One region of the Veillonella sp. CHU732 genome, then DNA from elsewhere that is predicted to be linked to it. Evidence: riboswitches for the same ligand, from Rfam matches in the RefSeq annotation. Region 1 holds a riboswitch; each other region holds the start of a gene.
The links. A riboswitch is a leader RNA that binds a small molecule or an ion and turns the genes downstream of it on or off. The one in region 1 is predicted to bind thiamine pyrophosphate.

Region 1 (2,210 bases):
TAAGGCTTTCACCGCCTCATCGGAAATCAATCGATCCCCACTGGTGGCAATCATCACAGGGTCTAACACATAGGGTACCTTAGGATCTATATATGTTCCTATGAGTTCCATCATCTCTGCTGTGGCTAACATACCAGTTTTCACTGCTTCTGGTACTATGTCTGTATACACCGATTGTAACTGTGCTTCAATCATAGATACATCCATATGGGCAATGTGGGTTACACCACAAGTATTTTGTGCCACTACGGAAGTAATCACCGCCATACCGTAGACATGACGACTTTGAAAGCTTTTCAAGTCCGCCATCACCCCTGCACCGCCTGTTGGATCTGTTCCTGCAATTGTTAACGCTCTATGTAATTTCATAGGTATCTCCTTTACTAGTAACAAAAAAGAACCAATCCTTTGGACGGTTCTTGTACAATGTCTAGTATTCGATGCCATCCACTTTCCTCCGCCAGCATTATCTGGTTCAGGTCTAGGGTTTTGATACTCATCAATCTCAGCATAAGCACCCCTAGTGGTTCTTATATTAATTTAGTTATAACATGAAATAGTAACCAATGCAATACAATAAATTACAGCTAAACTACTTTCACTAGAAGAGATTCCCTCTCAATATAGACATTCATATATCCTATGTATTTCATATAATACATTACATTCACCTATATATTGCTATTGACGTAGTATCATTCAATTCGTATAATACATCTGTAAGGGGTGCTCACTAAAGTGGGCTGAGAAGTGGCTATGTGCTACTAACCCATAACCTGATTTGGATAATGCCAACGTAGGGATATATTAGTATATTTTGTAGTACCTATACAAACACATAAGGACACATTACCATATGGTTCCTGTTTGCAATACTAGGTCTCTTAAGAATATCTATCATCTACAGGCTAATCGTTTCAGATTAGTCTTTTTTGTTCCTACTGGCATAGTTAGGAGTATTCATGAGTGATTCAAAACTTTCATCATCGCGGTTGTCCCTCATTTGGTTCGGTGCCGCTCTTTCCATTGCTGAAATTATGACGGGCACCTATTTTGCGCCCCTAGGATTTTCCGATGGCCTATTAGCCATCATCATCGGTCACGTCATCGGCTGTTTGTTATTATTTGGTGCAGGACTCATCGGCGCTCGTGAACACATGAGTTCTATGCAAACTGTATCCACTGTCTTTGGCAATGGAGGCATGAAATTATTTTCCATTTTAAACGTTCTACAACTCATCGGCTGGACCGGTATTATGATCTATGACGGTGCTCTTGGTGCCGCAGAATTGTGGGATCTACCATTCACTGCGTGGACTATCATTATCGGTGCTCTCATCATTGTATGGCTATTCATCGGTATCCGTAATATGGGGTACATCAACAGCATCATGGGCTACGGCTTAGGTATTCTGTGCATCTATTTGCTAATTAGCTTGTTACAAGAAAGTTCCATTCACAGCCAAGGCATCATCACTAATGAAATGACTTTCACAGCGGCCTTGGAATTATCCATTGCTATGCCATTGTCTTGGCTACCATTGATTAGTGATTATACTCGATTATCCAAGAATCCTGTGGCAGGTACTGCATCTAGTGCCATCGTATACGGCGTAACTAGTTCTGTCATGTATGTATTAGGCCTCGCTGCGGCCCTCTATACAAATGAAAGCAACATTGCAAAGGTTCTACTTCATGCTGGCTTAGGATTTGGTGGATTAATTATCATCGTATTCTCTACTGTCACAACTACTTTTATGGATGCCCTATCTGCTGGTATTTCCTCTGAAAGCTTGCAGACTAAATATTCTGGTCGTACCATCGGTATTATTGTTACGATCATTGGCACTATCGGTGCATCCATCTATCCAATGGATAATATCATCCCTTTCTTATATATGATTGGATCCGTATTTGCCCCAATGATTGCTATTTTATTAACTCACTATTTCTTATTACGTCATTGTCCACACCTTGACCATGGACCTAGCTTGTATATCATTTGTTGGGCATCTGGTACTTATATGTACCATCAATTCCTTGACAGCAACCCATTCTTAGGGGCTAGCCTATCTACTATCGTAGGAACAGCATTAGCAACCATTGCAACGGCCTATATCATTAGCAAATTGAGCAAAAGTTAATATTCCCCTTATTATTTTATAATTACATTTAATTTACATTGTAAACTGAATGTAGTAAAATAAGAA
Region 2 (2,210 bases), 130 kb from region 1:
AGCTTCTTTGTGTCCTTCTTCTGGGGCACGACTTTCACGGATGCGACGTGCTTTTTCAGGGTCTAGTGCTACTGCATATTGTGCTTCCCAATCGAGTTTTTGGCGCGCCTCTGCCATGCGGTCATCGCGATCTCGTGCATTCGGAATCCCTTTTGCAATGTCTGCGGCATGCGCAGCAATTTTGAAAGCCATAATGCCTTCTTTCACATCGTTTTCGTCAGGTAAGGCTAAGTGTTCCGCTGGTGTTACATAGCAAAGGAATGCTGCCCCATGCATGGCTGCCACGGCACCACCGATGGCCGCTGTAATATGGTCATAACCTGGTGCAATGTCTGTTACCAATGGTCCTAATACATAGAACGGGGCCCCATCGCAGATCGTTTGTTGCACTTCCATGTTGGCTTGTACTTGATTCAATGGCACATGACCAGGACCTTCTACCAATACTTGTACACCACGTTCACGAGCTCGTTTTGTTAACTCCCCAAGTCGAACAAGTTCTTCAATTTGGCAGATATCTGTGGCATCCGCCAAGCAACCAGGACGGCAAGCATCGCCAAGGGAAATGGTCATGTCATATTCTGCACAAATGTCTAGAATTTCATCATAGTATTCATAGAAAGGATTTTCTTGACCAGTCATGGACATCCAAGCGAAAACTAAACTACCGCCACGGCTCACGATATTTAATTTACGTTTATGTCGTTTAATTTGCTCCACCGTATGTTGCGTAATCCCACAATGTAATGTGACAAAGTCTACCCCATCTTCTGCATGGAGACGGATCGTAGAAATAAAGTCTTCTGCAGTCAATTCACCTAAATCCTTCTGATGATGAATAACGCTATCATAGATTGGCACGGTGCCAATCATAACAGGGCATTCTTTTGTCAACAAACGGCGGAACACCTTTGTATCACCATGTGTAGACAAGTCCATAATAGATTCAGCACCTAATGCCACTGCATGATGAACTTTTTTCATTTCTTCTTCGTAGTCTGTACAATCTTTAGATGTTCCTAAGTTCACATTAATTTTTGTGCGCAACTTCTGCCCGATTCCTTCTGGTTGTAAAGATGTATGATGCTTGTTGCAAGGAATTGTTACATGTCCTTTTGCCACTAACTCTCGTAATACTTCAACATCCATGTTTTCTTTTTCTGCTACCACTTTCATCGCGTCGGTAACAATGCCTTTTTGGGCTGCTTGCATTTGTGTGTAAAACATAAAAAGCTCCTTTCATTACAAAGGAGCCTATTTGGGGTGCTCTATACACAAAAAGGTATCAACATTACATCGATACCCACATATGTCAGCGTGCTTCCTACGCGGGCATAATCCCGATCAGGTCAAAAGGTCAGGTACTTCATAGTCCTTTCTCAGCCTATTACATAGGCTCCCTTGCAAATCTAAAATATTTACTTGCTTATAGTATAGCATGAAATGATGGAATTTTATAGAGAATCATTGTGTTTAATTTCCAAAGCAGTATAAACCATCTTAATTAATACTTAGCTATTTTATGTTTATCCTCTTTAAAAAGTTATCTAACTTAATAAATCTACACTTTTTTTATTTTTAAACCCAAACAGCTGTGCTTCTTCATCATTACTGCATATGCTACTAATAACGTTTTGAATGCGGCTCCAATTATACTTTGAATTTATCATTTTCACCAATTCCATAACAATAAGAATTACAATGGAGGCTCCATTAGTTGGCTTTTCTTGTCCACCTTTTTCATCGTAAAAGAGTTGTTCTTTCCATACACTTCGTATTTTAGGTTTCGTCTTTAACTTTATATCTATTAAATTGGAGTTATGTGCACATATATTACGGATGAAATGTAAACATTTTAGCCACGAAACTAATTCCAAATTTGAGCAATTATATGTACTCGCTAATTGCGTTAGATTTTTTTCACTTAAAATTTCTATCATTTTTAAAACAGAGTCAAATGTCAATAAATCTATTGCAAGCCAGATGCTTGGAAAATTATCTACATCAAAATTATCCTTAGATTGAGAGGATATATAATCCGAACGTTTCAAAGAGTTTTGTAACTCTTCCTTTATTCTATACTGTTTCTTTTCTATAGTATATCTAGTGGCCTTCGACCGATTAGCCCACTGCGCAAAATTTAAATATCCAAAAGCCCCATATCTTTCACCTAATATTCTAGCTAAGTTCGTTTTTATTGATATTTCAAT
Region 3 (2,210 bases), on a different contig from region 1:
GAAGATATTGTGTGCGTAGCAGAATCCGTCGTGGCTATCACGCAAGGGGAGTTTACACGACCAGAAGATTTAAAAGTATCTTGGCAGGCTAAATTTTTAAATCGCTTTATCCATCCTGATGGATCTATGGCATCTGTGTATGGTATGCAAGCAGCTATGGATAAAGAAGGGGAATGGAAAATGATGTTTGCCTTCCTCTGCGGAGCCGTAGCTAAAGTGTTTAAAAAATCTGGCGTATTCTATCAAATGGCACGGACTGCATCTTTAACAGATGATGTGACAGGCACCATGCCTCCTTTTGATAAATGCATTGTATATGGACCAAAACAACCACATGCAGTAGCGGATGCTATTATGAAAGCCACAGGAGCCTATGGGGCTTGTGTAGCGGACGTGAATGATTTAAAACGAGCAGCTATCTTAGGCCATAGTCGTGGATTGAAACCGCAGCAAATTGCGCAGATTTTAATCGATAATCCATTTGGCAATGATAGCCAAATGACACCTATCGTTGTGATTAAAAATTATGCCTCTGTGTCTGCACGGAGACGATAAAAATTGTTGATACTTAGGCTTGCAAATTGAGCTGTATCAGCGTATACTGAAAGAGAACTTTGGGGAGCCTACTGGCTGAGAGTAAACGAAAGTTTTGACCCATAACCTGATTTGGATAATGCCAACGTAGGATAAGTTTGATTCGTCATACTGAGGACATCCAACAGGATGTCCTTTTTTTGTATCTTTCATGGGATGGTCTATCGTATAGGGGTACAGAATAAAGGTACATCGAAATGGATGCACAAGTGGAACAGAATAGTGAGACGATAGAGTGCTACAGCATGAAGGGGCATACCACCGCGGGTATGGTTTTTCGTGCTGTTTTTTTATACTAGTATGTGGTGAAGGAAGCATGATTAGCAATTGGCATGATACTAGTTTGAAATAGGTATATAGCATACGCTATAGTTAGGAGGATACTATGAAAGTCAACGGAAGTACTTATAATTATGAAGGGCAAACGGTACAGGAAGTACTAGAAGCTTTAGCGTTTCGTATGGATCGCATTGTTGTGGAGTATAATGGCAAAATCCTTTCCAAAGCGGATTGGGAATCCACTCGTGTGAGTCCTGCAGACACAATGGAAGTAGTAACCTTTGTAGGAGGTGGCTAAATGGTATCTTTACAAGATAAAAAAGTTCTGCTTATCGGTGTGGGTGGTGTTGGCTCCCATGTGGCAGTGGCATTGTGCCGTGCTGGAATTGGTCAGTTAGAAATCGTAGACTTCGACGTTGTGGATGAGAGTAATCTAGGCCGTCAATACTATGACGTGAATGATGTAGGAGTTTTAAAAGTAGAGGCTATGAAAGGCCACCTCAATCGGATGAATCCAAACTGTGAAGTCATCGTTCATAATGAATGCCTCACACCAGAAAGATTATCTGAATTAATCGATGGCTATGACATGGTCGTAGAAGCAGTGGACAAGGCTGTCACAAAAGCGTGGATGACAGAAGTTATTTTGACCCATCCAGCAGAGCCTTTATTGGTAGGCTGTTCCGGTATGGCAGGTTGGGGCGATAGTAATGGTATCCGCCGTGAACGAAGACATCATCGTTGGTATTTATGCGGTGATGGTGTGAGCGATATCGATTCTATCGGAAAAATTACTGCCGCTCGTGTCATGGTTTGTGCCGGACATATGGCAAATGCTGTGATTCAACTATTACATGGAGAAGATATTGATTAAGGAGGAACCTATGACACTTTCAGTGAAAGATATGGAAACACAAGATACATGGACCTTAGGGGGACATACATTGCATTCTCGATTTATCTTGGGGTCTGGAAAATTTTCTATCGACTTAATCGAGGCTGTCCTAGAAGAAGCGGGCGCAGAAATGATTACCTTAGCTCTACGTCGTGCGGTAGGTGGAGAAGTGGAAAATATCCTAGATGCTATTCCAAAGGATACCATCTTAATTCCTAACACAAGCGGTGCCAGAGATGCAGAAGAAGCGGTACGCATTGCTAGATTATCACGTGCTACAGGTTGTGGAGATTTTGTAAAAGTAGAAATCATGAAAGATTCAAAATATTTATTGCCACATAATGGGGAGACCATTAAAGCTACAGAAATATTAGCAAGAGAAGGATTCATTGTTATGCCATACATGTATCCAGATTTAGAAGTAGCTCGTGATTTGGTGAAT

Region 2: another riboswitch for thiamine pyrophosphate. It lies ahead of thiC (phosphomethylpyrimidine synthase ThiC); the one in region 1 lies ahead of cytX (putative hydroxymethylpyrimidine transporter CytX).
Region 3: another riboswitch for thiamine pyrophosphate. It lies ahead of thiS (sulfur carrier protein ThiS); the one in region 1 lies ahead of cytX (putative hydroxymethylpyrimidine transporter CytX).

What each region holds. Positions count from the first base shown of each region.
Region 1 covers NZ_RQVC01000001.1:164,350-166,559, forward strand. Annotated here, with positions in the region: gene thiD (bifunctional hydroxymethylpyrimidine kinase/phosphomethylpyrimidine kinase) at 1-369, opposite strand, end outside; TPP riboswitch at 436-532, opposite strand; TPP riboswitch at 713-820, shown strand; gene cytX (putative hydroxymethylpyrimidine transporter CytX) at 963-2,144, shown strand.
Region 2 covers NZ_RQVC01000001.1:33,562-35,771, reverse strand. Annotated here, with positions in the region: gene thiC (phosphomethylpyrimidine synthase ThiC) at 1-1,227, opposite strand, end outside; TPP riboswitch at 1,305-1,413, opposite strand; gene EO121_RS00180 (Abi family protein) at 1,548-2,210, opposite strand, start outside.
Region 3 covers NZ_RQVC01000006.1:71,529-73,738, reverse strand. Annotated here, with positions in the region: gene EO121_RS04020 (coenzyme F420-0:L-glutamate ligase) at 1-555, shown strand, start outside; TPP riboswitch at 606-705, shown strand; gene thiS (sulfur carrier protein ThiS) at 980-1,171, shown strand; gene thiF (sulfur carrier protein ThiS adenylyltransferase ThiF) at 1,172-1,747, shown strand; gene EO121_RS04005 (thiazole synthase) at 1,779-2,210, shown strand, end outside.